Regions from separate parts of the Cupriavidus sp. GW822-FHT06G04 genome, predicted to be linked through region 2. Evidence: riboswitches for the same ligand, from Rfam matches in the RefSeq annotation. Region 2 holds a riboswitch; the other holds the start of a gene.
The links. A riboswitch is a leader RNA that binds a small molecule or an ion and turns the genes downstream of it on or off. The one in region 2 is predicted to bind glycine.

Region 1 (15,137 bases), on a different contig from region 2:
CACGGACCAGTTGCGCGTGGCGGGCTACACGCTATGGAACTGGGATACCGGCGGCGATGCCTACGCGGGCTGGATTACGCGCAGCGAGGATGACGACGAAATGCTGGAAATCGCCGAAACACTCGCCTTCGATCTGCGCAGCGGCGATCAGCCGTACTGAGCCTGGCGCAGACGCACGGCGCAATCGGCTTCGACAAGTTTGCGCCAATGTGCGCTGCCGATGGCGCGCGGCTCCGGCGATCCGTCGGTGGGCGCGCGCGATTCGCGGCGAGCCGCCGCTATTCCAGCGACAGCACCGTGGGCGTGCCGTCGTCGCCCGCCGGTTGCTCGACGATCGATGCCTGGGCGGCTTCCGGCAGCGGCGTGGCGCGCGGTGCGGGGCGGCGCGTTTCCGGCACGCCGAGCGTTTCTTCCAGCGCGTTCAGGAATGCCCGCACGCTGGCCGGCATCAGTTTGCGGGCGGGCATCAGCACGTAAACCTTCAGCGGCGACGAACTGTAGCCCGGCAGTACGCGCACCAGTTGCCCTTGCACCAGTTGTTCATGCACGAAACGCGGCGACAGGCGCGTGATGCCAAGCCCATCCACCGCAGCCTTGAGCCGCACTTCCGCGTTGTGCGTGCAAATGCGCGGTTGCACATCCATCGAAAACGTTTCCACGTGGTCGCGCAGGAATTCCCAATGCGTGTCGTCCAGATTGCCGACCGTCGGCCAGCCAACCAGATCCTGCGGCGAGCGAGGCAGACCGCGCTCGCGGATAAGTGACGGCGCGGCGTAGAAGGCGCGCTCGATCAGCACCACGCGCTTGCTGGCGAAAGAGCTGTCGTGCAGGCCCGTGTCGGTCATCACGAAGGCGAGGTCATAACCGTGGCGAATCAGGTCGGGCTGATCCCAACTGACGTCGAGCTGTACGCGTAGCGATGGATGCTGCTTGAGCAGACGATTCAGCGTGGGTGACAAATGCTGCGAGCCCACTTCATACGGCGTGGCGATGCGGATGGTGCCACTGACCTCGTCGCTGACCGATGCCGCTTCCGCGCTGATTTCCCGCAGCGCGCCAAACAGTGGCGAAACGCGATCGTAGAGTTGCTGGCCGCGCTGCGTCACGCGCACGCGGCGCGTGGTGCGCTCGAACAGGCGCACGCCCAATTGCCCCTCCAGGCGTGCCACCGCGGCGCTTGCCGACGACTTTGGAACTTCCGCCAGTTCGGCCCCCTGCGTGAAGCCCCCACCTTCCACCACGCGGCAGAAGATTTCCCAGTCTTTCCAGTCAATCGATTTCATGCGACACCTTCATACGATATTTTTCTCAGTCAGACACCGGGAAAACCCTGATCGGTGCGCGCGATTGTCCCACAACGCGAACAATGATGAAGCCCATGTCCACAGCATGGCTATTTCAGCAGCATGACAGCGAGATGACGTTTGCCGATTTTTGTCTCGTATGCACCACTCATGCATATCGGGAAAGCCATGATTGAGAATCGGTCTCATTTGCCTCTAGCATCCACACGTCGCCCGATCAGGGGCTTTTTGCTGGAGTTGGCATGAACAAGACCACCGCATTTGCCGCATTGGCCATCGTGGCCGCAGGCGGAACGTTTTCCACTGCTGCACTGGCCGGCGCCAACTGCGAAAAACATCCCAAGTCGGAATGGATCTCGGAGGCCGACGCCAAGGCAAAAATCGAAGCCCAGGGCTACAACATCAAGAAGTTCAAGATCGACGGCAATTGCTACGAGATCTACGGCACCACCAAGGACGGCAAGAAAGCCGAGATCTACTTCGATACCAAGACGCTCGACATCGTCAAATCCGAAATCGGGAAGTAGGCATGGGCGTTCCGGCTGCAGACGCGCGCGGCTGGGTCCGTGTCTGGGATCCGGTGGTGCGCATTACGCACTGGGGCGTGGCCGCCATCGTGTGCTATGACCTGATCGACGATTCGGGCGGGCCGTGGCACCGCTATGTCGGCTATGTTGCAGCCGGGCTCGTGCTGGCGCGCATCGCGTGGGGTTTCGTGGGTAGCGAGCACGCGCGCTTTGGCGCGTGGCTGCCGCGTCCCGCTGGCGTGCTCGCCTATGGCCGCGCATTGATGCAAGGCCGTGCGCCGCGCTTTGTCAGCCACACGCCGCTGGGCGCCGTGACGATGCTGGCGATGTGGGCGCTGATCCTGGCCCTGGCGGTCACCGGCTGGATGTCGCGCCTGGACCCGTTCTGGGGTGAAGACTGGCCCATCGACATCCATCGCTGGCTGTCCAACGCGCTGCTCGGGCTGGTTCTGCTGCACATCGCGGCCGCTATCGCCATGAGCATCAAGGGCCGCGAAAATCTCGTCGCCGCCATGCTGACGGGCCGCAAGCGGCGCGGCAGCGAACTTCCGCCGCAGCGCTGAGCCATCAAAGCGACGCACCAGACGACTCACGAAACGATCGCCGAACGATCCTGTCCGCATCGCCATGATCCGGGGCGCGCAACGGGCGTACCATGTGCCGACCGCCGATGCCCCGCCCTGTGCGGCACCGGCTTGTGCCCCCTACGCAATCGGAGAATGGCAATGAAAATCCTGATGGTGCTGACCTCTCACGACCAGCTCGGCAATACCGGCAAGAAGACGGGATTCTGGCTGGAAGAGTTTGCCGCGCCCTACTACGTGTTCAAGGATGCGGGCGTCCAGATAACGCTGGCATCGCCCAAGGGCGGCCAGCCGCCGATCGATCCGAAGAGCGACGATCCGGGCGCGCAGACCGATGCGACGCGTCGCTTCCAGGCCGACGCCGAAGCGCGCCGCGAACTGGCGTCGACAAGGACGCTCGACCAGGTCGATGTTGGCGATTTCGACGCCGTGTTTTATCCGGGCGGCCACGGCCCACTGTGGGATCTCGCCGAAGACAAGCGGTCGATCGCGTTGATCGAGGCATTCGACCGCGCCGGCAAGCCGGTCGGGGCGGTATGCCATGCGCCCGGCGTGCTGCGTCACGTGAAAGGCGCCGATGGGCAGCCGCTGGTCAAGGGCCGCAACGTCACCGGCTTCACCAATTCCGAAGAAGAGGCCGTGCAATTGACCAACGTGGTGCCGTTTCTGGTGGAAGACATGCTCAAGCAGCATGGCGCGAATTTCTCGCGGACCGACGATTGGGGCAGCTACGCGATCACCGATGGGAAACTGGTCACGGGCCAGAATCCCGCATCGTCGGAAGCGGCCGCGCATGCATTGTTGAAACTGCTGGGCAAGTAAGCACGCCGGGTGCCGGCGCGGATGCCGCGTGATCGCGGCGCGGTTCGGGTGTGAGCGCGGCGTTGGCGCAACAGCCAGCGCACCGCCAAACACACGATCGCATAGCCGAATCGCCAAAAGCTGTGGCATAGTTGCCGCCATTGAATGCGCGATATCGGGAGAGCCCGTGCCAGCCGCCTGGCAGGTACGGCGCCGAAGGAGCAACCGCCCCGGAAACTCTCAGGCAAACGGACCGGTATCGCTATTGCACTCTGAAGAACTGCCGGCGCGCACGTCCGCCGGCGGTACCGAAGGAGCAAGCGGTGCGCGGCTACCCGCCGGGCATGGCGAAATCTCTCAGGTCAAGGACAGAGGGGGCGTCCACGACAGCGCATGGTGCGCCGTGGACTGCCATCCCATGACGTCCTGAAAGACCTTTCCATGAAAACCATTGCAGTAATTGGCGGCGGAATTACCGGCGTCACGACCGCTTACGCGCTGGCCCGGCGCGGTTTCTCCGTCACGCTGTTCGAACGCCACCGCTATGCGGCGATGGAGACGTCGTTTGCCAATGGCGGCCAGTTGTCGGCGTCGAATGCGGAAGTCTGGACGCACTGGTCGACGCTCGTTAAAGGCATCAAATGGATGCTGCGCAACGATGCCCCGCTGCTGGTGAATCCGCGCCCGTCATGGCACAAGCTGAGCTGGTTCGGCGAGTTCATCGCATCGATCCCGCACTATCGTGCCAACACAATCGAAACCGCGCGTCTGGCCATCGCCGCGCGTCAGCATCTGTTCGACTGGGCGCAGGCCGAAGGCATCGACTTCGACCTGAAGCGACGCGGCATCCTGCATATTTACCGCAACAAGGCCGGGTTCGATCATGCCGGCCGCGTATCGGCGCTGCTGGCCGAAGGCGGACTGGAACGCCGGGCGGTCACGCCCGACGAAATGCGCGCGATCGAGCCAACACTGGCGGGGCGCTATTACGGCGGCTACTACACCGAGAGCGACGCCACCGGCGACATCCACAAGTTCACCACCGGCCTGGCCGCGGCCATCGACCGGCATGGCGTAGAGACGCTGTACAACCAGGACGTGCGCAGCGTATCCACCACGGGTCGCCGCGCGACAGTGATAACGGCGCAGGACGGCCTGCCGGCCTCGCGTGAATTCGACGGCGTGGTGGTGTGCGCGGGCGTGGGCAGCCGCGCCTTTGCCCGGCAGTTGGGCGATCGCGTGAACATCTATCCGGTCAAGGGCTATTCGATCACGGTGAACCTGACCGACGCGCAAAGCCAGGCGGGTGCGCCGACCGTAAGCCTGCTGGACGACGAAACCAAGCTTGTGACGAGCCGGCTCGGCGCGGACCGCTTCCGCGTGGCTGGCACCGCCGAGTTCAACGGCGTCAATCGCGACATCCGCGCAGACCGGATTCGTCCGCTGATCGACTGGGTGCATCAGTGTTTCCCCGGCGTCAGCACGCGCAGCGTGGTGCCATGGGCGGGCCTGCGACCGATGATGCCGAACATGATGCCGCGCGTGGGCCGCGGGCATGCCGCCAATGTGTTCTACAACACCGGGCACGGGCATCTGGGCTGGACATTGTCGGCGGTCACCGCCGAAATGGTCGGCGATGTGGTGCGGCAGTCGGTTGCGCCGGAGGCGCGCGTAACGATGGGGAACCTGGCGGTGGGACGGCGTTAGGCCCACCCGTGCGCGACCCCGGGATTGCGCCAGCAGGCGCAATCCTTTCGAGTCCCCGCGGCAAGTCCGCAGGGACTTCCCTTTCTGGGCCGGAAATGAAAAAGCCCTGCTCGTTGAGCAGGGCTTTCGAATTGGTGCCCAGAAGAGGACTCGGTCACCCATGCGCGACCCCGGGATTGCGCCAGCAGGCGCAATCCTTTCGAGTCCTCGCGGGAAGTCCGCAGGGACTTCCCTTTCTGGGCCAAGAAATGAAAAAGCCCTGCTCGTTGAGCAGGGCTTTCGAATTGGTGCCCAGAAGAGGACTCGAACCTCCACAGTGTTGCCACCGCTAGGACCTGAACCTAGTGCGTCTACCAATTCCGCCATCTGGGCTTCGTCTCGCAGCATGGCTGCTGCGATGCGAGCGCCGAATTCTACAGAAGCCTTTGGAATTTGCAAGCGCTTTGTTGCGGCGATTCGCGTTAGTTGCTTTGCAAGCCCAGATAGACACTGCCGTCGATCACGTAGCGATTGCGGCCGGCGCGTTTGGCGCGGTACATCGCGCTGTCAGCGCGGTGCAGCAGCGGCTCCAGGCGCGGGGCTTCCGGCACGTCGCATACCGCGCCCACGCTGATCGTGACCAGCGGCTGCACCGGCGTGCCGTTGTGCGGAATGCCCAGGTCGCGTACGGCGGCCACCATGTTGCGCGCCACGCGGCGCGTCTCGTCAAGATCGGAATCCGGCAGTATCACGGCGAATTCCTCGCCGCCCAGCCGCGCGCAGAACTGCTCGCCGCGCAGCACGCCCGTCAGTGCCTCGGCCACCTTGCGCAGGCATTCGTCGCCAACCGGATGACCATAGAGATCGTTGTATTGCTTGAAGAGATCGACATCGAGGATCAGCAGGCCCACTTCCTTGCCAAGTTCGTGAGCGCGCGCCACCACGTCGAGCGAGGCGCGCTGGAAGAAGCGGCGGTTCGGAATATTCGTCAGCGCGTCGATGTCGAGATCGGCCTGCACGCGCGACAGTTGCTCCTCGGTTTCGCCAAGCTGGGTGGCCAGCGCGCGCTCGCGCGATTGATAGCGGCGGATGTCGCGCATGAACACCAGCATGCCGATTTCCTTGCCGTCCATCCGGCACACCGGCTCGGCGGTGAGTTCAAGGCCGGCGCGTTCCACGATATGGGGATTGGCATCGCCGGCCGCGGTCAGCACTTCGTCCCACTCGGGCGGACAAAGCTGGCCGCGCCGGATCTCGGGCAGCAGGCGCACCGCGGCGGGATTGAATTCGACGATGCGCCCGCCCGCGCCCAGAATCACGCAGCCCTCGCGGATCGTGTCGAACACGCGCAGCCGCGCATAGTGGCCGATGTCATCCAGATGCGTGCGCAGCGCGCACAGCCAGACCAGCACCGCCATCAGCGAAAACGTGGCCGGCGTGAGATCGCCCCCGAGCGGGCCCGTCCAGCGATACAGGTAGGCGATATGCGCCATCAGCGGCAGCATCAGTCCGGCCACCAGCACATTGCGTCCGCGCCGGGACAGCGCCGCATTGGGAACATCGGCGGTGAGCAAAAAATACAAGCTCAGCGCCAGCAGCGCGTAAACCCAGCCCGCGGCGACCGTATAGCCGATGCCATGCCGGAACACCGCCCCGGGCGACACGCCGCGCGGCATCAGCTCGATCGACGTCCAGATCAGGTGATGGTGTTCGTTTGTAAATACCAGCAGCAGCGTCAGTACTGCTGCCAGCACGGGCACGCACAGCAACGACCACGGCACCACGTAGCGCGGCCGGCTGACGTGGACCATCGCCACCAGCCAGCCGATCGGCACGGCGACGATGCCCAGGTACTGGAACTTTGCCCAGAAAATGCGTCCGGCCAGCGTGGTCTCGCTGATTTCCAGCAGTCGGCCGCCGCTCCAGATCGCCACGCCCGCGGACAGCACCAGAAATGCGCGCACCGTGGGATCGTCCCGCCGTGGCCATGCGGCGACGGCCATGCCCACACTGCAAACGACGGCAATGGTCAGGCAAAGGACGAGAGGATACGATGGCATGGAAATTGACCGGAGCGAATGACAGCCCCGGGGCACTGCGGAGCGGCTCATTATAGGCTGGCGCCGTCGCGCCCAGAACGCGTGCACGCCGCCACGCGCGGTACAAGCGCCGATTCACTGCCGCTGTGTCGCCATCGTCCAACAACCATCTTTCCGGAAACCTGCGTGCCTTTCATTCTGCTTGGCCTGGCGCTGATCGGCGCCTTCATCTACGGCCTGGTCCGGCTCTATCAGCGCGTGGCCGGCGCGTTTGGCGTGCTGGCCGGCACCGTTGCGGTGCTGGCGATTCTGGCGGTGCTGAGCGCGCTGTTCCTGGCGTGGCTGCGGCGTTATCGCGCAATCCATGGCCGACGCCTCCACGGCGAGCGCGTGGTGATGGTGTCGGGCGAATGGGGTAGCCTGCGGCTCGATGCCGAGCGCAAGAACGGCGTACTGCAGATGGATGGCCAGCGCGAAGTGCTGATCTTTGCCGACATCGCCGACGCTCAGCCGCAAGCGCGCCAGGGGCGCTGGCATGTGATGCTCTCCTTGCGGCACCATCGGCAGGCCGAATTCGCGATCCCGATGCCCGATCGCGCTACCGCCGCACGCTGGCAGAAAATCCTCCGGCTCGCGGCGGCGCAAAAGCTGTAGGCGCGCAGCCGCGCAGGCGGCAAGGGCCACGCGAAAGGCACGCCCTGCGCTGCACGGCATCGCGCGCCACCTTGCGCCGCGTCTTCAGCGCGGGAACGGCGCGCCCATTGGCTTAAGCCGGATCCCGGGCGCCAGGCGCGTCCACGGCAAGTCGGCCGGATCGGCAGTCATCGGACCGGGCGCCTTGGCCACCAGCACCGCATGCGCAATGCCCTGGAAATCGGCACGGAAGTGCACCGAACTCTTGTTCACCAGGATTTTCATCGCCTCCGGCTCCACGCCGCCGACGCGATACAGGTTTCGGTCCAGCATCTGCGCCTTGCCGCCGCTGACCACCACCTGCACGCCGTCGATGCCGAGCAGCGCCACCGGCCCGACATCGGCCAGCATGCCGTGCATCATCGGACCGCCAAAGCGGCACACGCCATCGGACAGTTTCAGCACTTCGAAGCGTGCCTGCAGCGGTTCGTCGCCCGCAACGCCGCTGACGCCGCCGAGCGCCACGTCGATCACCGCCCCCACCCCGGCGCGATGCGCGGCGGCGGCCACAGCCGGGTCCCAGATCAGTCCGATGGCCGCCTGCTGCGCGCCGTTGCGCAGCAGCGCGCGCAACATGCCCATCGTGTTGGAATCCCCGCCGGCGCCGGGATTGTCCTGCGTATCGGCGATGACCACGGGCTGCGTGGCGTCCTGCGCCATGCGCATGGCCTCGCGCACCGCTTCATCGGGCGACAGGAACGGCACTTCCCATGCCGCTTCCTCGGCCAGCATGCGGTCGTACAGCGCCTGCACCGCCGCGTTCACGGCATCCGCGTCCTGGCCATAGCCCCAGATCACCGGCCCGCATTCAGGAAAATCGGCTGCGGGAAATCCGGGCGCGAACGACAGCGACGCCACGCCGTCGCGCTCGAGCGAGTCCAGCTGCGCGTACATGCCGCGCGCCGGTTCCAGCATGGTGCACATGCCGTTGATGGGAATCAGGAACGGCAGCCGGCGCGCCGCGCGATGCCACGGTGCGCCGGCGCCGAGCCGCGCCTGCAGCAGCGCCGCCGCACGTTCGCCGGTATCCGCCATGTCGACGTGCGGGTAGGTGCGATACGCCACCAGCGCGTCAGCCGCATCGAGCATGGCCTGCGTGACGTTGGCGTGCAGGTCGAGCGACGCCACCATCGGCACATGCTGACCGATCACCTCGCGCAGGCGCGCCAGCAGCGTGCCCTCGCCATCGTCGGCATGCTCGGCCACCATCGCGCCGTGCAGGTCGAGATAGATCGCGTCGAAGCCGCCTGCGCGCGCCGCTGCCACGATCTCTCCGGCGATCCGTTCGAACGCGTCTTCGGTGACATGCGCCGACGGGCTCGCGCCGGCCCACACCACCGGGCGCAGCGTCCACCCGTAGCGCTGCGCGGCCCGGATGAATCCGCCTGCGGGAATGTTCACGTCGCGCAGCGCCAGCACATCGTCGCCGCGCGCCATCGCCGGAAATCCCTCGCCGCGCTCGAAGCTGGCGTAGGTGGCCTTGGACGGCGCGAAGGTGTTGGTCTCGTGCTGAAAGCCGGCGATCAGAATCGTTGCTGCCAATTGCTTCTCCTCATTCATGCTCAGTCATGCCTTGCCGCGCGCGTTGCCGACTGCCTGCGTGGCGTCGGCGCGCTGCTCGTCGCTTCAGGCGGTAGCCGCCGCGCCGTGCGGCGACGGCATGCGGTTGACGATCAGCGTGATCGCGCCGGCCACCAGCAGGCCAACCATCACGAACAAGCCTGCCTGCATGCTGCCCGTTGCGGTGCGCACCCAGCCGATGATGGTCGGACTCAGGAATCCGCCGATCAGGCCGATCGTGTTGATCAGCGCGATGCCGCCCGCTGCGGCCTCGCCCTTCAGGTATTGCGACGGAATCGCCCAGAACACGGTGTAGGCGGTCCACATCATCGCGGTGGCAATGGTCATGCACAGCAGCGAGATGGCCAGATTGCCGCTCGACATCGTTGCCACGGCCAACGCGACCGCGCCTACCAGCGCCGGCACCGCGCTATGCAGACGGCGCTCGCCGCGGCGGTCCGAACGACGGCCGATCACGACCATCGCAATCGCGGCGGCGATGTACGGGATCATCGAGTAATAGCCGATCTGCATGGTGTCCGTCACGCCGTCTGCCTTGAGGATCGACGGCAGCCAGAAGCTTACGGCGTAGATGCCGCAAATCATCGTGAAGTAGGCAAACGCCAGCAGATACACGCGCGGATCGCGCGCCACCTGTGCGAACGAATGGTGGCCGGACGCCGGCGCGTGCAGCTGTGCGGCGAGCAGGCGCTTTTCCTCGTCGCTCAGCCACCTGGCGTCGGCGGGGCGATCGGCCAGCACACGCAGCGCGAGCACACCCAGCAGCACACACGGCAGCCCTTCGACCAGGAACATCCATTGCCAGCCTTCCAGGCCATGCGCGCCGGACAGACCCGTCATCAGCCACGTCGACAACGGCGAGCCGAAGATCCCGCCGATCGGCCCGGCCAGCATTACCACCGCCATCACGCGCGCCATGCGCTGCTGGCCGTACCAGTACGTCAGGTAGAAGATCATGCCCGGCGCAAAGCCGGCCTCGAACACGCCAAGCAAAAAGCGCATCACGTAAAACGTGGTTTCGTCGCGCACAAACATCATGCCCGCCGACGTCAGTCCCCAGAGCACCAGAATGCGGCTGATGGTCTTGCGCGCACCAATGCGAGGCAGCAGCAGGTTGCTGGGAATCTCGAACAACACATATCCGAAGAAAAAGATGCCCGCGCCGAGTCCGTACACGGCATCGGAAAAACCGAGATCGCTTTGCATCTGCAGCTTGGCAAAGCCGATGTTGACGCGATCGAGGTAAGCGAATGTGTAGCAGATCAGCAGAAACGGCAGCAGGCGCCAGTTCAGCTTGCGGTACAGCGCCTCATAGGCGGCGTGCGCCGTGGTGGTGCGTGGGGGCAGTGCGGCGGACATGTCTATCTCTCCCGTGGTCGGCCTGGTGGATGCGATGGGCGTTGTGCGGTCGCTGTCTTGTTGTTTGGCAAGATCGTCGGGCAGATGAAAAAACAGAGCAAGAGCAACTTAAGTCGGCTATCGTTGCCCATTCGGCAACACCATCGGCAATGCATCATGCGAGAACTGAACCAGCGTCGTCTGCGCTATTTCCATGAAGTCCTGACACACGGATCGATACGCGGCGCGGCCGACAGCATCAACACGTCGCCCTCTGTCATCACGCGGCAGATCCGCCTGCTCGAAGACGAAGTAGGCGCGCCGTTGTTCGACCGGCACGCGCGCGGCGTGCAGCCCACCGAGGCCGCCTTGCATCTGCTCGAATACTGGCGCGGCTGCCGCGCGCAGCAGGAATTGTTCGAGGACCGTCTGCAGGCTTTGCGCGGGCTGCAGCACGGCCAGGTGCGCATCGCCACCAGCGAAGGGTATGTCGATGGATTGATGGACGACGTGCTGACCGATTTCTGCGCGCAGTATCCGCGGCTCGATGTCACTGTCGACACGCTGCCCGTGAACAACGTGCTGCAGGAAGTGGCGGAAAGCCGCGCGCATATCGGGCTGGCCTACAACCCGCCCTCGCACGCCGACATCACCTGGGTGGCCACGTCGCCGCAGCCGGTGGTGCTGCTGGTGCGCGCCGGGCATCCGCTGGCGCGGCGCGGCGGCAAGGTCAACGTGCGGGAGCTGGGCAATTACCCGCTGGCGCTGATGCCGCCCGCCTTCGGGCTCGGACAGGTGGTGCAGATGCTGGCCTATACCGAAAACGTGCAGATCCGGCCCACGCTGACCACCAATTCGCTGGCGGTGCTGCGGCACTTCGTGAAGCGCCACGACGGCATCACGCTGATGGGCGCATTTGCCGCGTACCGCGAACTGGAATCGGGAGAACTGGTGACGCTGCCCATCGCGCATCCGCTGTTCGAAGCCGCCAAGGCGCGCGTGCTGGTAAAGGCCGGCCGGCCACTGGGCGTGGCCGCCAATACGCTGCTGGGCTGCATCCTGCGCGACATGCCGATGTTTGCCGCACCGGCGCCGCGCGCGCGTGCGCGTGCTCATCCGGCCAAGGCGACGACGCCGCGCCAGCGTCCGCGAAAATCGCCGCAAGTCTGACCGTGCGGCTAGAATCGACGCTCATTCTTCCAGGAGCCCACCGATGACGATGACAGCAAGCAAGCGATACTGGAAACTGGCCGCCGTTGCAGGTGCGGCGGCGATGGTCACGATGATGGCCGGATGCGCATCGAAGGCGCCGGACAGCGCCGTGCCCGATCCCGGCCCGCAAGGCGGCCGTGGCACGCCGGAGGGCTGCCAGGCCGACAAGGTCGGCGACGACGCGCTGATCGGCAAGACCGAGGCCGAAGCGGCCGCGCTGCTGAAGGGCTGCGCGTGGCGCTTTGGCAATCGCGAAGGCCAGCATATGCCCGGCACGATGGACTACAACCCGCAGCGCCGCACCATCGACGTCACGCAGGGCAAAGTGACGGCGGTACGGCGCGGCTGAAGTGGCTTCGGGGCTAGCGCCGGCTGCGCTCGCCGCCGCGCGAATCCATGATGATCATGGTGCGGTCGAGTACGCCGGCGTCGTCGAAGTAGGCGCTGAAGTGCGCCGGGACATAGCCGGGCAGATACATCCGGTACGACCACGCTTCCCGCTTCATCAGCGCGTAGTACTGGATCGGCTCGCGCGGACGGCCCCAGCGTTCCAGCACGTCCTGCTTGGTCCACGTGCCCGGGCGCGCCGTATAGACTTCGTTTTCCGTCAGCATCTGGCGAAAGCCGCTCAGACGGCCGCCGGCATCGAAGTCGGCGGCATAGATCTCATAGCCGTACGGCTGCTTGGAATAGATCCAGCGCTGCGTGCCGTCGGCCCGCTGGAACGTGTCGGTGGGCTCGCCAAACGCCTGGCGCACCGAATCCTGCGGGCTTCCCATCATCTTTTGCGCGGTTTCCACGGGCTGCAGCGTGGTGCAGGCGCTGAGCGCCAGGGCGGCTACGCCTATCCAGGCGCGGAGTCGGAATCGCATGGTGTGTCTCCGGGTATCGACGGAACGGCAGATGAAACTGGGCGCCAAGCTTACTCCACATATCGCCGTCGCCGCATCCCGCCTGTTACGTAAACACACCATGGCGCCCGGTTATTCCATCAACTGCGCGCGCCTTGCCATGCGGGACGCACGATCTCGCGATCGTCGATCGGCCAGTGCAATGCGGCAGCGACCACGCCCAATGCCATCGCGCCGATCCACACCCAATCATAGGAATGCGTGAGCTCGAATACCACGCCGCCGAGCCATACGCCCAGGAACGACCCGAGCTGATGGCCAAAGAAGACGAAGCCGAACAGCGTGGTGATGTACCGCACGCCGAACACCTGCGCAACGATGCCGCTGGTCAGCGGCACGGTGCCGAGCCAGAGAAATCCCATCACGGCTGCAAATGCGTACAGCGTGAACGGGCTGAGCGGCAACAGCACGAACAGTGCCATGACCGAGGTGCGCGCCAGATAGATGCCGGCCAGCAGGTACTTCTTGGTGTGCAGCCCGCCGAGCCAGCCAAACAGGTATGTGCCGGCGATATTGGCCAACGCAATCACGGCCAGAGCGATCATCGCGCTGGCCGGCGCCATGCCTTTGTCGCGCAGGTAGGCGGGCAGATGGTTGGCGATAAACGCGAGCTGGAAGCCGCAGGCCAGGAATCCCAGGTTTAGCAGCCAGAAACCCGAGTGCCGAAACGCCTCGCGAATCGCGGCCAGCATCGGCGGCGAATCGGCATCGGCTTGCGATCCTGCCCAGGCGCCGGTGCGATCCTGGAACGGCAGCGTCAGCGGCAAGACCAGGATGGCCGCCACCGCGAACACGATCAGCGTGTGTTGCCAGCCGGCCAGCGACAGCAGCGCCTGTGCGGAAGGCACCATCAGGAACTGGCCAATGCCGCCGCAAGCGCCCGCGATACCGAGCGTGCGGCTGCGTTGCGCGGGCGGCACCATGCGGCTCAGTGCGCCGTAGACCACGCCGAAGGTTGTACCTGACTGGGCGATACCGATGCAGATGCCGGCCGTCAGTACGAACAGCGGTGTCGATGGCGCCATCGCCATGCCGCACAAGCCCGCGGCGTACAGCGCCATGCCGCCCAGCATCACGCGCCAGGATCCGAAGCGGTCGGCCAGCATGCCCGTGAACGGCTGCGCCACGCCCCACACCAGATTCTGCACAGCCATCGCCAGCGCGAACGATTCGCGCGTCCAGCCGCGGTCCGCGATCATCGGCAGCAGGAACAGGCCCTGAACGTGGCGCACGCCCAGCGCCAGCCCCATCACCAGTCCAGCCGCCAGCAGCAGAAAGGCGCTGCCGCGCCACCACGGCGCGCTGGGCGGCGGGCGCAATGCCTCGGCATCATGGCAAGACCTGTGTTGGCGCATCGCGGACTCCTTGAAGACATCGCACAAAAAATCGCTGGAAATGGCTCCATTCCACGCGATTCCGCGCCTGTGCTCAAACGACATTTCGTGTCGCTAGCCATGCGTGGTGGGAATGCCAGCGCGGCGGCTTCCGTGCTGTAATTAGGGCTCGCCCATCCACACGATCTGCCATGTCCGTTCCGCTCGTCAGGCTGTTCTCGCTCGATCTGCTCAAGGGTTTTGTCGCAGTGGGCCGCCGCATGAGCATCACGCAGGCAGCCGACGACCTGTGCCTGACGCAATCCGCCGTCAGCCGCCAGATCCGCGCGCTGGAAGACCAGTTGCAGGTGCGGCTGTTCGTGCGGCAGCACCGCGGCGTCGCCTTCACGCCGGAAGGCGAGCGACTGTTCCGCAGCGCCGATGGCGCAATGCAGCAATTGCAGGATGTGGCCGCCGAACTCCGCAGGCGCGATGGCCCGCAGCCCGTGACCGTCACCGCCAGCATTGGCGTGGCGGGCTTGTGGCTGTTGCCGCGCCTCGGCACGTTGCAGCGCCAGCATCCGCATCTCGATGTGCGGCTGTCGGCCAGCAACCAGCTCAGCGACCTGCGCGCCGACGGCATCGACCTGGCGATCCGCTACTGCTCGGCGGCCGCAGCGCCGGCCCATGCAGAGCATTTGTTCGACGAGACCATCGCGCCGGTGGCCAATCCCACGCTGGGCGCCACGCGCGTGCGTTCCGCCAAGGACCTTGCCGCGCTGCCGCTGCTGGAATTCGACGACCCCAGGCCGTGGCTGCACTGGCGTAGCTGGCTTGGCGCGCACGGATACCGGCAGGCCAGCCGGCGCGGCATTCTGCGCTTCAACCAGTACGACCAGGTGATTCACGCCGCGCTGGCCGGGCAAGGCGTTGCCCTGGGGCGGCTGGAGTTGATCCAGCCACTGATCGAGGGCGGACAGCTCCATGTCGTGACATCGGCGGGATCGGCCATGCCCAGTCCCAACGCCTTCTGGCTGATTCACGCCTCCGATCAGCCCCGCGAGGAAGTGCGGCATGTGGCGGCGTGGATCCGCGCCGAAGCCGCGCGCGTCACGTCAGCCGCAACACCAGCCGTTGCGACGGCGCGG
Region 2 (15,137 bases):
CCATCTGCCGCTGGCGGTAGAACATCGACTTGCCATACCGGATTGCGACGCGACTCTTGGCGCGGATCGCGTCGACCTTGCGCGCGATGGCGGCGTCCAGTTCCGCATCGGGCACGGCTTCATTGACCAGCCCCCAGTCGGCCGCCGTCGCCGCGTCGATGAATCGGCCGGTCACGAGCAGGTCGAAGGCGCGTTTGGCCGAGACGTTGCGCGACAGTGCGACCGACGGCGTTGCGCAAAACAATCCGACGTTGATGCCGGACACCGCAAATTTCGCCACCGTGGAGGCCATCGCAAGATCACAGCTGGCCACCAGTTGGCAGCCAGCGGCCGTGGCGATGCCGTGAACCCGCGCGATCACCGGTACTGGCAATGCCTGGATCGCCTGCATGACGACACTGCACTGCGCAAACAGCGACCGGTAGTAGGCCAGATCGGGATGACCGCGCATCTCGCGCAGATCATGCCCCGCGCAAAACGCCTTGCCCGCGCCGGCCAGGATCACGCACCGCACAGCCTCATCGGCGGCAACCTGTTGCAGCGCTTCGTGCAACGCGCCAAGCATCGCTTCGGACAGCGCGTTGAACTGCGCCGGCCGGTTCAGGCACAACGTGACCACCCCATCGCGCGACTCGCGCAAGACCAGCGGCGGTTCGGTATGGCTATTGGATTCCATCGTCATGGCGGCGCTCCGTAGTGGCGTGTGACCGCAATCATCGCGCGTTCCGGCGATGGTTTGGCGCTGCGCGGGGGGCGAATTGGGGTCAATACGGATGCGGGGACGGGATCGACGCGGCCGGCGTGGCTCGGTCATCGGTGCCGCCCTTCGCGGCGGTAGTGGGAAACGCGGGAAACCGTTGCGGGACTTGGCGCGCCCGGCTGGGATCGAACCAGCAACCCCTGCCTTCGGAGGGCAGTACTCTATCCATTGAGCTACGGGCGCGATGTGAGGCTGACTGGCAACGGACGGACGCCGTCGCCGGAAAGTCGCATAGGATACCCGGTTTGCGCGGGCCCGTCCATGCGGGTTGCGCCGAAGCGCCTCGGGCGGGGGTTAGTACGGGTCTCTGAACCGTCGCTTTTAGTCCCTCTGGGCGGGTGTTGGGTCTATAATCGGCAGCTATTTGCGCCGTAACAGAGACGTAGCCGGGCCGGAGACAGCCCCGGGCGCAGAGACCGACAGAAATTCACCCCCGAAACAGGGCCAGACAAGCAAGCCGCCCCCACGTGCTGTGCATAAGGTTTCCCGCAAAATCGAGAGTTCTGTATGAGTGACGTCCATCAAGAAAACGACCACCACGAGTCGCCAATCAAGACCCCGAAGCAACTGATCGCCGTAGTGATCGCCGCCTTTCTGGTGCCGATCATCGTCATTATCCTGCTGGTCAATTTTGTCGGACACGGCAGCCGCGAGGGCGCCGGCTCAACCCAGTCGCTGGAAGCGGTCAACACGCGCATCGCGCCGGTGGCCTCGCTCGAAATCAAGGATCCCAACGCGCCGCGCGTCTTCAAGACGGGCGAGCAGGTGTACAAGGAAGTTTGCGCGGCATGCCACGCCACGGGCGCGGCCGGTGCGCCGAAATACGGCACGGCTGCTGACTGGACGGCACGGATCGGCCAGGGTTTCGACGGGCTGATGAAGTCGGTGCTGAACGGCAAGGGCGCAATGCCCGCGCGCGCCGGCACGTCGCCGGACGATCTGAGCGACTACGAACTCGGTCGCGCGGTGGTTTACATGGCCGACGCCGGCGGCGCCAAGTTCCCCGAACCGCCCGCCCCGGCGGCTGGCGCAGCCACGCAGGCCGCGGCCTCGGCTCCGGCAGCGCCTGAAGCGGCCGCTGCGGCTGCCGCCGCGCCAGCAGCGCCTGCGGCCGCTGCAGCACCGGCTCCGGCACCCGCTGCGGCGGCTCCTGCCGCGGCTCCGGCAGCAGCGTCGGCCGATACGGGCAAGAAAGTCTACGAACAGGTTTGTGCCGCTTGCCACGCCGCTGGCGTTGCCGGCGCGCCCAAGTTCGGCGACAAGGCGGCCTGGGCGCCGCGTCTGAAGGAAGGCATGGACGCCGTGCACAACTATGCGCTCAAGGGCAAGGGCGTGATGCCGCCCAAGGGTGGCTATGCCGGCCCGGACGCGGACGTGATCGCCGCTGCCGACTACATGGCCAACGCCGCAAAGTAAGCCGACGAATCGGCCGCCGAACAGGTGGCCGGGTTGGCCAGCCGATATCGGTCACCGATCCAGCAAAAAGCCCGCGAAGAAGTTCGCGGGCTTTTTCTTTGCGCCGGGCCACGGCCGCCTGTCGTCGACGGATCGCCATCAACCATTCGCCGACTGCTACCCACCCGACGCCAGCCATTGGCTGCGTGCGATCGGGCGCGGCTAACGTCACCAGTCACTCCGCCGGACCCGAGGCGCTACCCGACGCCGCTCAGACAACGCGCGAATAGCGCACCGGAATCCCTTGTGCTTGCGGGCCACCGACGGCCGTGGCCTGCGGCGGGCGCGCTGCGTCATCGCGCAGGTAACGATCGAAAACCATTGCCACGCGACGCACCAGCAGGCGGCCGAGCGATGTGATCTCGATGCGCGCGGGCGTGCGTCGCACCAGATTGTCCTGCGCCAGGGCGTCGAGATCGGCCAGTTCCGCGGCGAACGTCGTGCCGAAATCGATCCGATGCTCTGCCTCCACGGCCGCAATATCGAGCACGCCGTTGCACATCAACGCGCCGATGATGCGTTTGCGCAGATGATCGTCCGGCGACATCTCGAAGCCCCGGATGATCGGCAGCCGATTGGTGTCGAGCGCGGCGTAATAGTCGTCCGTGGTACGCGCGTTCTGCACGTAATGTCCGGCCACGGCGCCGATCGCCGAGACGCCCAGGCCGATCTGGTCGTAGCCGGCGTGCGTGGCGTAGCCCTGAAAGTTGCGTTGCAAACGCCCTTCACGCTGGGCGATGGCAAGGTCGTCGTCGGGCAGCGCGAAATGGTCCATGCCGATGTAAACGTACCCGGCGGCGGTCAATCGTTCGATCGTCGACACCAGAATATCGAGCTTCTCGGCCGCGGGCGGCAGCGCGGCGGCGTCAATACTACGCTGCGGCTTGAACACGTGCGGCAGATGGGCATAGCTGTAGACCGACAGCCGATCCGGACGCAGCGTCAGCACGCGATCGATGGTGGCGTTGAAACGCGCGGTGGTCTGGTGCGGCAGGCCGTAGATCAGGTCCATGCTGATCGACTGAAACCCAAGCCGCCGGGCCGCCGTGACCACGGCGCGCGTTTCGTCATAGGACTGCACGCGATGGATTGCCGCCTGCACCTCTGGATCGAAATCCTGCACGCCAAGGCTGATGCGGTTGAAGCCCAGTTCCGACAATAAATCCATGCGCGCGTCGGTGACGCGGCGCGGGTCGATTTCGATCGAATGTTCGCCGCCGGCAAGCAGGTCGAAATGACGGCGCAGCGCTGCCATTACGCGGCGCATCTCGTCCGGGTCCAGAAATGTCGGCGTGCCGCCGCCCCAGTGCGACTGCATGACGGCGCGGCGCTGGCCCAGCCGGTCGGACACCATCGCCATTTCCCGCGCCAGATAGTCGACATATTGCGCACTACGGCCGTGATCCTTGGTGATGATCTTGTTGCAGCCGCAGTAGTAGCAAATGTTCTCGCAGAACGGAACGTGGACGTATAGCGATAACGGCGCCGGCGCATTAGCGCGGCAGAAGTCCAGCGCCCGCAGATAGCCGGCGTCGCCCATTTCGGCGTGGAAGCGGTCGGCGGTGGGGTAGGACGTATAACGCGGCCCGTTGCCGTCGATGCGACCGGCGAGGCTGCGAAAATCGGCTAGCGCGCCACGGTCAAAGGCCGTGGCATCGGATATCGGCGACGTGGATGGGGAAGAGGATCGAGGCGCGGATCGCAGTGCGGGCTGAGAGGCGGATTGGGGGGCGGACATAGTGGATTTTCGAGATCTTGGGCGCAATTAGCGATCGATGCTATGCCTTGCCTCGCGGCGCAGCATTGATGCGCGTCAAACCCGGGGCAACGCTGCGCCGGATAGCCCGCCGAAGTGGGGCACGAAGTCTGTCGAAAGTCACGGAACGGTCATCAAGCGCCGATAGTCTCGGCCCGGCTCGCACAAGGGCCGCTGTATCCGCCGCGGTCGCTGTGTCCGCCGCATAACCATTTCCCGATTCCATCGCACTTTCAGAGTCCGCTGCCATGCGCCCAGCCTTGCCGCAGTCGATATCGTCTTGCGCGCCCGCATCGGCCGGCCGACGCCGCGCCCTGCAGGGGCTGGCGGCGCTGGCTTCGGCCGCCGCGTTGCCCCAAGCGCTGGCCCAGCCGGCCATGACGGTCGCGCGCCGTCAGTTGGTGGTGGGGCACCTGGTCGATCGGGTCGGTTCGCAGGCCGACCTCGCCCGCGACTACCTGGCCGGTGCGAAGGTGATGTTCGATGCAGTCAATGCGTCGCCGGGAAGCTATGGCGGCCTGCGCATCGTGCATGTGGTTCGCGATGCCGCTCCCGATGCGCGCGGTGCCGTGGCGCAGGCCACCGCGCTGGCCGACTCCGAGCGCGCGGACATCCTGTTCGGGCCGGGCGATGCCGTGCTGCCCGCGCTGGCCGCTTCGCCCGAACTGGCGCGACGCGGCGTGCAGATCGTCGCGCCGCTATCGGGTCTGGCCATCACCGCGGAAAACGTCTGGTTCACCCGGGCCGACTATCAGTCCGAAATCGACGCGGCGGTGCGGCAGTTGCACAGCTATGGCTTGAGCGGGATCGCGCTGGCGGTGTCGCCGGACTTCGCCGCGGGTACGCTGGCGTCAGGCTCGCCCTGGCTGACGCGGCTGGAAACGGCAATGTCCACGCGCGCCGTGCCCCTGACCGGCAACCCCGACGATTGCGCGCGGCGCATTGCGGCGGCACGGCCGGGCGCGGTGGTGGTGGCAGGCGACACGCTGGCCTACGGCAGCCTGGGACGCGCGTTGGCGGCACGGAACTGGTACGGTTTTCTGGTGGGATTGTCGGCGGTCAGTCCGGCGTCGGCGCGCGAGATTCTTGGTGCGCACTACGCGGGCGGCATGGTGGTGACGCAGATTGCGCCGGGGCCGCAGGAATCGACGCTGCGCGTGGTGAAGGAACACGTGGCGCGCATGAAGCAATATCTCGACGAACCGCCGTCGCCGGCCACGCTGGCTGGCTACATTGGCGCGGCGTGGCTGGTGCGTGCAGCGGCCGGCATGCGGACCAATGGCGTCGTGGAATTGCGGCGCGTCTTGCAGACCCGCATCGATGTCGGCGATTTCACGCTCGATTTCACGCGCGGGCTGCGCGGTTCGCAATACGTGCAACTGGCGCCGATCGGCAAGAGCGGCCTGCCGCAACGCGCCTGAGCCCGGTCAAGGCCGCGTGGCCCGGGCACGCGTCGCCATCGCTTGGCCGCGGGCTGTCGATTCGTCGACACATCGACCCATCGCCATCCGTTTATCCGTCGGCGCGGCGGGCGCGGCGGCGTCGCTCAGCCGCGCGGCAGCGTGATGCTGACGCGCAAACCGCCTTCGGCGCGATTGGTCAATGTCAGTTCGCCGCCATGACGCGCGACGATATCTGCAGCAATCGACAGGCCCATGCCCACGCCCCCGGTGGCGCGGCTGCGCGACGATTCCACGCGATAGAACGGTTCCAGCACGCGCTGCAGTTCGGCCGGCGGAATGCCGGGACCGTTGTCGCACACATCGATGGCGACGCGCTCCGGGCTATCGGTCAGGATGATATGCGCGGCGCCGCCGTAGCGATGCGCGTTCTCGACGAGATTGACCACCGCGCGGCGCAGTTCGGCGGGATACGCGAGCAGCGGCGTGGCCTCGCCGGACAGCCGCACGTCCTGTCCCAGTTCCTGCGCGTCGTCAACGATCGCCTGCAGTAGCGCCAGCACATCTACGCGCTGGCGCGGACCCGTGGCGTCGTCGCGCTCGCGAAGGTAGTAAAGCGTGGCGTCGATCAGCCCGTTCATCTCGGCGAGGTCCTGGCGCAGCCGGTACCGCACGTCGTTGTCCTCGATGCGCTCGATGCGCAGGCTCATGCGCGTCAGCGGCGTGCGCAGGTCGTGCGAGACGGCGGCCAGGAAGCGCGACTGCTGCGCCAGCTGGGTGCGGATCCGTTGCTGCATCAGGTTCAGCGCGCGCGTCGCCTCGCGCGCTTCCGCGGGGCCGGTGTCTTCATCGAGCGGCGGCGCGTGGACGTCCTGCGCCAGGCGATTGGCGCCGCTGGCCAGTTGCTGCACGGGCCGCGCCAGCAGGCGGGCGCCGACCAGCGACGCGATCAGGATCGCCAGCAACTGAAACAGCATGCCAAGGTGCGGCGGCCAGATGCCGCGAATGTGAAAGCCCTGTGGCGGCCCCTGTTGCCCGCGCGGCGGCGCGAACATGCCCGGCGGCGGCGGGCGCACGCCATCGGGACGCGGCGGGCCGTCGCCATTGTTGCCGCTCGGAGGAGGGCCACCGGCCCGCCCCAGCATGCGGTCGAGCAGATTGGGCGGCGGCGCTGCCGGACGCGGCAAACCGGCCGCTTGCGCTTCGGATGCGGCGCGTCGCATGCGTTCGATGTAGCGCTCGGATCCAGGGCGCGGAAATACGTTCTCGATCACGGTCACGCCCAGGATGTGAACGGCGAGCATGATGGCGGCCATGACGAAGAACAGCCGCATGAACATCGAGTTGAAGCGTCTGCGCGGCACGCGCGCGTCGCTGCCGGAAGCGGGCTTGATGGCCGCGACGCCGTCGGCGTCGGCGGACGGCGGAGTGACGGCGGCCATCGGATCAGTGCTCCACGTTGCCGGTGAACACGTACCCTTCGCCGCGCACGGTGCGGATCAGGGCCGAATCGCGCGGATCGTCGCGCAGCTTCTGGCGCAGGCGCGAGACCAGCAAGTCGATGCTGCGGTCGAAGACGTCAAGGTCGCGCCCGCGTGCATTGTTGATCAGCATCTCGCGATCGAGCACGCGATTGGGATGCTCGATAAAGGTCAGCAGCAGGCGGAACTCCGCGTTCGACAGCGGCACCACGGTGTCTTCCGCGTCCACCAACTGGCGCAGCGTGGTGTTCAGGCGCCAATTCGCAAAGCGCGTTTCATGTCCGCCCGTCACCGGCGCCGGACGTCGTGTCTCGCCCCGGCTGCGCCGCAGCACGGTGTGGATGCGCGCCACCAGTTCGCGCATTTCGAACGGCTTGGTCACATAGTCGTCGGCACCGACTTCGAGACCGACCACGCGGTCGGCCAGTTCGGTGCGCGCGGTCAGCATGATCACCGGAAGGTCGCTGCTATCGCGAATCTCGCGGCACAACGTCAGGCCGTTTTCTCCCGGGAGCGACAGGTCCAGGATGAGCAGGTCGTAATCGTGCTGCGTCATGGCGGTGCGCATGGCGGCGCCGCCGTCCGCGCCGTCGGCTTCCATGCCGAACGTGGCGAGATATTCGGCCAGCATGGTGCGGATCTGGGGATCGTCGTCGACAACCAGGAGGCGGATGGGCAGAGCGGGAGACAGATCCATGATGAGAGCGCAGTGCGGGTGTGGCCGCGGGGGCAAACCAGACGAAAAGCCAGGCAGCGCCGGTCGGCGCCGGACACTGTCAGGAGCGCCAATTTACCAGCTTGCTTCTTACAGGCGATGCCGGTTTTGTATCAATCCTGATACGTGCGGTATTCGCCATGCGGGCGGGCGACGCATAAGAAAAAAACGCCCCCGGTGCTGCCGCAGCCGGGAGCGTTCAACAGGGAAGAAGCCGGGCCAGCATGCTCGCCCAGCTACACCGCCACCGAAGGGTAGGCGCGGTGTGGCGCAAGAAACGTCGAGACGTTTCGCGCGACGCCAATCCTATTGAGCTTGATGCCCGGAATCTTGTCGGGCTTGTATCAGGCGCCACCCGTGGCGGGCTTGCCGAGCAGCGCCTTCAGCCCGGCCAGCCGGTCCTTCGGGCTCATCGCCGGCGTCTGGTCCTGCGGCGCGGGGCCGTCTTCGAGCTTCATTTCGGCGATGAAGCGCGACGGCTCGCACGAATAGGTCTCCCGCGCGCGCTTGCGTTTCTTGCACCACGTGATCTGCAGGCTGCGCTGGGCCCGCGTGATGCCGACGTACATCAGGCGGCGCTCTTCCTCGATCTTGTCGTCGCCCATCTCTTCGTCTTCGCGCGCGTGAGGCAGGATGCCCTCCTCCACGCCAACCAGAAATACGTGCGGATATTCGAGGCCCTTGGACGCATGCAGCGTCGACAGCCGCACCGCGTCGGGGTCTTCCTCGCGGCCTTCGAGCATGCTCATCAGCGCCACGGTCTGCGTCAGTTCGAGCAGGTTCTTGCCCTCGTCGGCAAAGCCATCGGCGTTGTCGAAGCCGGTGGCCTCGCCCTCGCCGTCCGGCTCCGGGCGCGTGCCCTTGCGCTTGAGCCAGTCGAGAAATTCCAGCGTGTTGGTCCAGCGCGATTGCGCCTGGCGTTCGTCGAAGGTGTCGTACAGGTACGCCTCGTAGTGGATGCCTTCCATCAGGTCGTCGAGTACCACGGTGGCAGGGTCGCGCGCGGCGCGATCGGCCAGCCGCACCATCGATTCGCAAAACACGCGCAGCGGTTCCAGCTGGCGCGGCTGCAGCTTGGCCTCGATGCCGCCCATCATCGCCGCTTCGAACAGCGACACCTTGGCCTGTCCTGCAAACGTGCCCAAGGCTTCCAGCGTGGTGTTACCCACGCCGCGGCGCGGGGTGGTGATGGCACGGATGAACGCGGGATCGTCGTCGGGATTGGCAATCAGGCGCAGATAGGCGCAGATGTCCTTGATTTCCGCCTTGTCGAAGAAACTCTGGCCGCCCGACAACACATACGGAATCCGCTCGCGGCGCAAAATCTGTTCGAACAGGCGCGCCTGGTGATTGCCGCGATAGAGAATCGCGTAGTCGCGAAACTGCGCGCGGCGTTCGAACTTGTGCGCCGACAGGCGAAACACCACCGATTCCGCCTCGTGCTCCTCGTCGTTCATCGGATGCACGGCGATCGGATCGCCCATGCCGTGCTCGGACCACAGTTTCTTGTCGAACAGTTTCGGATTGTTGGCGATCACCGCGTTGGCCGCTTCCAGGATGCGCACCGTGGAGCGGTAGTTCTGTTCGAGCTTGATGACCTTGAGGTCCGGGAAATCGGTTTGCAGCAGGCGCAGGTTATCGAGCGTGGCGCCACGCCAGCCATAGATGGCCTGGTCATCGTCGCCCACGGCCGTGAAGGCCGCCGCGCGCAGATGCGATCCGCCGGCCAGCAGCTTGAGCAACTGATACTGGCACGCGTTGGTGTCCTGGTATTCGTCGACCAGGAAATAGCGCAGCCGGTTCTGCCATTTCAGACGCACCGCCTCGTCACGCGCGAACAACTCGGCCGGCAGGCGGATCAGGTCGTCGAAATCAACCGCCTGGTAAGCGTGCAGCGTCGCCACGTAGTTGCGATACACCATCGCGGCCTGGTGCTCGTCGGCATCGGCGGCCTGTGCCAGCGCGGTTTCGGGATCGACCATGCCGTTCTTCCACAGCGAAATCGTGCTTTGCACGCGGCGGATCAACTTCTTGTCGGTGGTGCCAAGCTGCTCCTGCACCAGGCCGAAACAGTCGTCCGAATCCATGATGGAAAACTGCGGCTTCAACCCGACATGCTCGGCTTCCATGCGCAAGATTTGCACGCCGAGCGAGTGAAACGTACAAACGGTGAGCTGCTTGAGCGGAATGCGCTTACCTTCCCGCGTGATCTTGCCCTCCATGAGCTTCGCGATACGCTCCTGCATCTCTTTCGCCGCTTTGTTGGTGAACGTGACGGCGGCGATATGGCGCGGCTCGAACCCCTTGTCCTCGATAAGGTGCGCAATTTTCTGCGTGATCACGCGCGTCTTGCCCGAGCCGGCGCCCGCCAGCACAAGGCAGGGGCCATCCAGATAGCGCACAGCTTCGGATTGCGCGGCGTTCAGTCCGTGGGTCATGGGGCGGGAAATCGAAACAGGCGGGATGACGAAAGATGCACGCGCGAAAGACCGCGCGGCGGAGGCGAGGATGTTAACACGCGGCTACGGTGTCGGGCGGCGTCCGACAGGAGGCGTTTCAGGCAGGTAACAATCGTAAATCGGGCTCGGTTGGGGCATGGAGATTGCCTCTTACCTGTCACGACCGCGCGGTTTTGCGCGTTGCGCGACCGGCGCGGCGGACACTCAACACATCGCAAACGATGGCATTCGATGAAAAGAAGGAGCCCAACATGAAGACGCTTCGCACCCTTTCGAAAGTCGCCCTGATCGGCGCAACGCTTGTGACCTTTGCCGGCTGTGCGGACATGACGCCCAAGCAGCGCAACACCGCGATCGGTGCGGGCGCAGGTGCGCTGGGCGGCGCGGTCCTGACCGACGGCAGCGCGCTCGGCACGCTCGGCGGCGCGGCCGTGGGCGGCGTGGTGGGTAACGTGGTGACCAAGGACCGCCGCTGATAGCCCTGCGCGGCGCACGGACGGGACCGGCATCTCCGTTGTCAGGGGCCGTTTGACAAAGGTAGGACGGTCCCGTACATTCTCGCGCATCCGGCCGGGAGAGCGCGCAGCGACTGCGCCGCCGAAGGGGAACCACCCGAAAACTCTCAGGCACCATGGACCGACCGGATCGGCATGCAACATGCACACAATGCATGCCGCACTCTGGAGAGCGACATCCGCCACGGCGTCACGCCTGGTGAGCATGTCCACCGAAGGGGCGCACGAAGCCAAGGCTTCGTAATCTCTCAGGTATCGAGGACAGAGGGGTCATCCGCCGCACCGGATCGTTCGCACTTTTGTGCGGCCGAGCGCTGCGGCGGATGACCCTTTTTCGTTTTCGAAACCGCCTCCGAGGATATCCATGACGCTCCAGGCCACGCCCCTCAATGCCATCCACCGCGCACTTGGCGCCCGCATGGTCGACTTCGGCGGCTGGGACATGCCGGTCAACTACGGTTCGCAGATCGAGGAACACAACGCCGTACGCGCCGACGCCGGCATGTTCGACGTCTCGCACATGTGCGTGGTCGACCTGACCGGTGCCAACACCCGCACATTCCTGCGCGGCCTGCTGGCCAACAATGTGGACAAGCTGCAAACGCCGGGCAAGGCGCTGTATTCGTGCATGCTCGACGAAAAAGGCGGCGTGATCGACGACCTGATCGTCTACTTCTTCGCCGAAGACCATTTCCGTCTGGTCGTCAACGCCAGCACCGCCATCGGCGACATCGAGTGGATCCAGTCGCGCAACGTGGCCACCGACGCCCGCGTGACGATCACACCGCGACGCGGTGACGTGGCGCCGGCCAGCGTCGGCAAGCTCGCCATCGTGGCGGTGCAGGGCCCGAATGCGCGCGCCAAGGTCTACCAGGCTTTCCCTTCCACGCAACCTGCCGACGCCCTGAAGCCGTTCAACGCGCTGGTCGTGCAAGACCCCGAAATGGGCGAACTGATGATCGCGCGCACCGGTTACACCGGCGAGGATGGCTTCGAACTGGTGGTGCCCGCGGAGAATGTGGCGGGCATCTGGGAAAAGCTGTCGGCCGCGGGCGTGCGCCCGGCTGGCCTGGGCGCACGCGACACGCTGCGCCTGGAAGCCGGCATGAACCTGTACGGCCAGGACATGGATATCCACACCTCTCCGCTCGACGCCGGGCTGGCGTGGACCGTCGATCTGGCGAGCGAGCGCGATTTCGTAGGCAAATCGGCACTGCTGGCCAGCGGCCAGTGCAAGACCTTCGCCGGGCTGATCCTGCGCGACAAGGGCGGCGTGCTGCGCGCGCACCAGAAAGTGATCACCGCGGCCGGCCCCGGGGAAATCACCAGCGGCACCTTCAGCCCGTCGCTGCAGCAATCGATCGCCTTTGCCAGCCTGCCCAAGGACGTTGCGCCCGGCACCGACGTACAAGTAGAAATCCGCGACCGCAAACTGACCGCGACTGTGGTTAAACTGCCGTTTGTGCGCAATGGCAAGGCACTCGTGAGCTGAGGCATCGGCCCCGCTTCACATCCAACGGTCGCCCTTTCACCCGCGCTGCGCGAGCCCTTTGGCAGCGGCCGGGTGCCGGAAACAAGAATCACACTGCATTGACGGAGAACCTCATGAATTTCCCCGCTGACCTGAAATACACCGAGTCGCACGAATGGGTGCGCGTTGAAGCCGACGGCACGCTGACCATCGGCATTACCGATCACGCGCAGGATGCGCTGGGCGACATCGTCTTCCTGGAACTGCCCGAGGTAGGCAAGTCGGTGGGCGCCGGCGACGCACTGGCCGTGGTCGAGTCCGTCAAGGCGGCCTCCGACATCTATGCCCCGGTGGCCGGCGAAGTCATCGCCACCAACGACGCCGCGTCGGCCTCGCCCGAATCGGTCAATGCCAACGCCTTCGACGCATGGCTGTTCAAGCTCAAGCCGGCCAACGCCGACGACGTGAACGGCCTGATGAACGTCGACGCCTACAAGGCCAGCGTCGGCGCCTGACACCCCGACGGTTTGATGCCCCGCGCGGCGGTCCGGCCGACCACCGGCCGCCGCGCCCCCCCGAGATTCTTGCCATGAACGCCCCGCTTCCCATGAACGCTGCCGCACAAGGTGCACGGCCCACGCTGGCCGAACTGGAGGCGCGCGACGCCTTCGCTTCCCGTCATATCGGCCCGGACGCCGCCGAACAGCAACACATGCTCAAGGTGCTTGGCTACGACAGCCGCGAGGCGCTGATCGACGCCGTGGTGCCCGCCGCCATCCGCCGCCGCGACGGCATGTCGCTCGGCGAATTCACCGCCCCGCTGACCGAGGAAGCCGCGCTGGCCAAGCTGCGCGGCCTGGCCGGCAAGAATCGCGTGCTCAAGAGCTTTATCGGCCAGGGCTACTACAACACGATCACGCCGGGCGTGGTGCTGCGCAACATCTTCGAGAATCCCGCCTGGTACACCGCGTACACGCCGTACCAGCCTGAAATCTCGCAGGGCCGCCTGGAAGCGATGTTGAACTTCCAGCAGATGATCACGGACCTGACCGGCCTCGATATCGCCAACGCCTCGATGCTGGACGAAGGCACCGCGGCCGCGGAAGCCATGACGCTGCTGCAGCGCGTGAACAAGCATGCGTCGAACACGTTCTACGTGGCGGACGACGTGCTGCCGCAGACGCTGGAAGTGATCCGCACACGCGCGCTGCCGCTGGGCATCGAGGTCAAGGTTGGCGCCGCCGTGGACGCCGCACAGGCCAACGCGTTCGGCGTGCTGCTGCAATACCCGGGCGTCAACGGCGACGTGGCCGACTATCGCGCGATTGCCGACGCCGTGCACGCCGCGGGCGGCCTGGTGGTGGCAGCCGCCGACCTGCTGGCGCTCACGCTGATCGCCGCGCCCGGCGAATGGGGTGCGGACGTCGCCGTCGGCAACTCGCAGCGCTTTGGCGTGCCGCTGGGCTTCGGCGGTCCGCATGCGGGTTACATGGCCGTGAAGGACGATTTCAAGCGATCGATGCCGGGCCGTCTGGTGGGCGTGACGATCGACGCGCAAGGCAACAAGGCGTATCGCCTGGCGCTGCAGACGCGCGAGCAGCATATCCGCCGCGAGAAGGCCACGTCGAACATCTGCACGGCGCAGGTTCTTCTGGCCGTGATGGCGTCGATGTACGCGGTCTACCATGGCCCGCAGGGCCTCAAGCGCATTGCGCAGCGCGTGCATCGCCTGACCGCCACGCTGGCGGCCGGCCTGAAGACGCTGGGCCACGCCCCGCTGAACGACACCTACTTCGACACGCTGACGCTGGAGACCGGCTTCAACACCGAGGCGTTCCACGCGGCCGCCACGGCGCGCGGCATCAACCTGCGCCACGCGGGCGCCACGCGCATCGGCATCTCGCTCGATGAAACCGCATCGCGCGACGACGTCATCGCGTTGTGGGAAATCTTCGCGCACGGCAAGCCCACGCCCGACTTCGACAAGACCGAGGCCTCGGTCGCCGATGGCTTCCCGGCCGCGCTGGCGCGCCAGAGCGCATACCTGACGCACCCGGTGTTCAACACGCATCATGCCGAGCACGAGATGCTGCGCTATCTGCGCTCCCTGGCCGACAAGGACCTGGCGCTGGACCGCACGATGATTCCGCTGGGTTCCTGCACGATGAAGCTCAACGCCACCAGCGAGATGATTCCGGTGACGTGGCCCGAGTTCAGCAACATCCATCCGTTCGCGCCGCTGGACCAGACCGTCGGCTATCGCGAAATGATCGACCAGTTGGAAGCCATGCTGTGCGCCGCCACCGGCTATGCCGCGGTGAGCCTGCAGCCGAACGCCGGCTCGCAGGGCGAATACGCCGGCCTGCTGATCATCCATGCGTATCACGCCAGCCGCGGCGAAAGCCATCGCGACATCTGCCTGATTCCGTCGTCGGCCCACGGCACCAATCCGGCGTCGGCGCAGATGGCCGGCATGAAGGTGGTGGTGGTGGCGTGCGACGAGAACGGTAACGTCGATCTCGAAGACCTCGCCCGCAAGGCCGAGCAGCACAGCAAGAACCTCGCCGCGATCATGATCACGTACCCGTCCACGCATGGCGTGTTCGAACAGGGCGTGCAGCAGATCTGCGACATCGTGCACAGGCACGGCGGCCAGGTCTATGTCGACGGCGCAAACATGAACGCGATGGTCGGCGTGGCCGCGCCGGGACAATTCGGCGGCGACGTCTCGCACCTGAACCTGCACAAGACGTTCTGCATTCCGCATGGCGGCGGCGGTCCGGGTGTCGGTCCGGTGGCGGTCGGCGCGCATCTGGCCGATTTCCTGCCGAACCAGGACAGCGTCGGCTATCGTCGCGACGACAACGGCATTGGCGGCGTATCGGCCGCGCCGTTCGGCTCGGCCAGCATCCTGCCGATCTCCTGGATGTACATCGCGATGATGGGTTCGGCTGGTCTGACCGCCGCCACGGAGAACGCGATCCTCGCGGCCAACTACGTCGCGCGGCGCCTGTCGCCGCACTACCCGGTGCTCTACACGGGCCAGCACGGGCTCGTGGCGCATGAGTGCATCCTGGACCTGCGCCCGCTGCAGAAGTCGACCGGCATCAGCAACGAAGACGTGG

Region 1: another riboswitch for glycine. It lies ahead of AC1RKI_RS21685 (D-amino acid dehydrogenase); the one in region 2 lies ahead of gcvT (glycine cleavage system aminomethyltransferase GcvT).

The regions. Positions count from the first base shown of each region.
Region 1 is NZ_JBXALD010000010.1:86,592-101,728, forward strand. Features, by position in the region: gene AC1RKI_RS21660 (DUF6630 family protein) at 1-160, shown strand, start outside; gene AC1RKI_RS21665 (LysR family transcriptional regulator) at 279-1,283, opposite strand; gene AC1RKI_RS21670 (PepSY domain-containing protein) at 1,547-1,831, shown strand; gene AC1RKI_RS21675 (cytochrome b/b6 domain-containing protein) at 1,834-2,394, shown strand; gene AC1RKI_RS21680 (type 1 glutamine amidotransferase domain-containing protein) at 2,557-3,237, shown strand; glycine riboswitch at 3,383-3,482, shown strand; gene AC1RKI_RS21685 (D-amino acid dehydrogenase) at 3,658-4,923, shown strand; tRNA gene AC1RKI_RS21690 (tRNA-Leu) at 5,209-5,295, opposite strand; gene AC1RKI_RS21695 (GGDEF domain-containing protein) at 5,385-6,962, opposite strand; gene AC1RKI_RS21700 (hypothetical protein) at 7,128-7,595, shown strand; gene AC1RKI_RS21705 (M81 family metallopeptidase) at 7,680-9,176, opposite strand; gene AC1RKI_RS21710 (MFS transporter) at 9,261-10,574, opposite strand; gene AC1RKI_RS21715 (LysR family transcriptional regulator) at 10,731-11,723, shown strand; gene AC1RKI_RS21720 (hypothetical protein) at 11,773-12,114, shown strand; gene AC1RKI_RS21725 (hypothetical protein) at 12,128-12,637, opposite strand; gene AC1RKI_RS21730 (MFS transporter) at 12,757-14,031, opposite strand; gene AC1RKI_RS21735 (LysR substrate-binding domain-containing protein) at 14,202-15,137, shown strand, end outside; gene AC1RKI_RS21740 (DUF2917 domain-containing protein) at 15,100-15,137, opposite strand, start outside.
Region 2 is NZ_JBXALD010000014.1:46,582-61,718, reverse strand. Features, by position in the region: gene AC1RKI_RS25845 (enoyl-CoA hydratase) at 1-682, opposite strand, end outside; tRNA gene AC1RKI_RS25840 (tRNA-Arg) at 868-943, opposite strand; gene AC1RKI_RS25835 (c-type cytochrome) at 1,268-2,176, shown strand; gene hemN (oxygen-independent coproporphyrinogen III oxidase) at 2,427-3,953, opposite strand; gene AC1RKI_RS25825 (ABC transporter substrate-binding protein) at 4,220-5,392, shown strand; gene AC1RKI_RS25820 (ATP-binding protein) at 5,518-6,813, opposite strand; gene AC1RKI_RS25815 (response regulator) at 6,818-7,549, opposite strand; gene AC1RKI_RS25810 (UvrD-helicase domain-containing protein) at 7,912-10,005, opposite strand; gene AC1RKI_RS25805 (YMGG-like glycine zipper-containing protein) at 10,278-10,502, shown strand; glycine riboswitch at 10,588-10,675, shown strand; glycine riboswitch at 10,697-10,816, shown strand; gene gcvT (glycine cleavage system aminomethyltransferase GcvT) at 10,906-12,033, shown strand; gene gcvH (glycine cleavage system protein GcvH) at 12,147-12,527, shown strand; gene gcvP (aminomethyl-transferring glycine dehydrogenase) at 12,602-15,137, shown strand, end outside.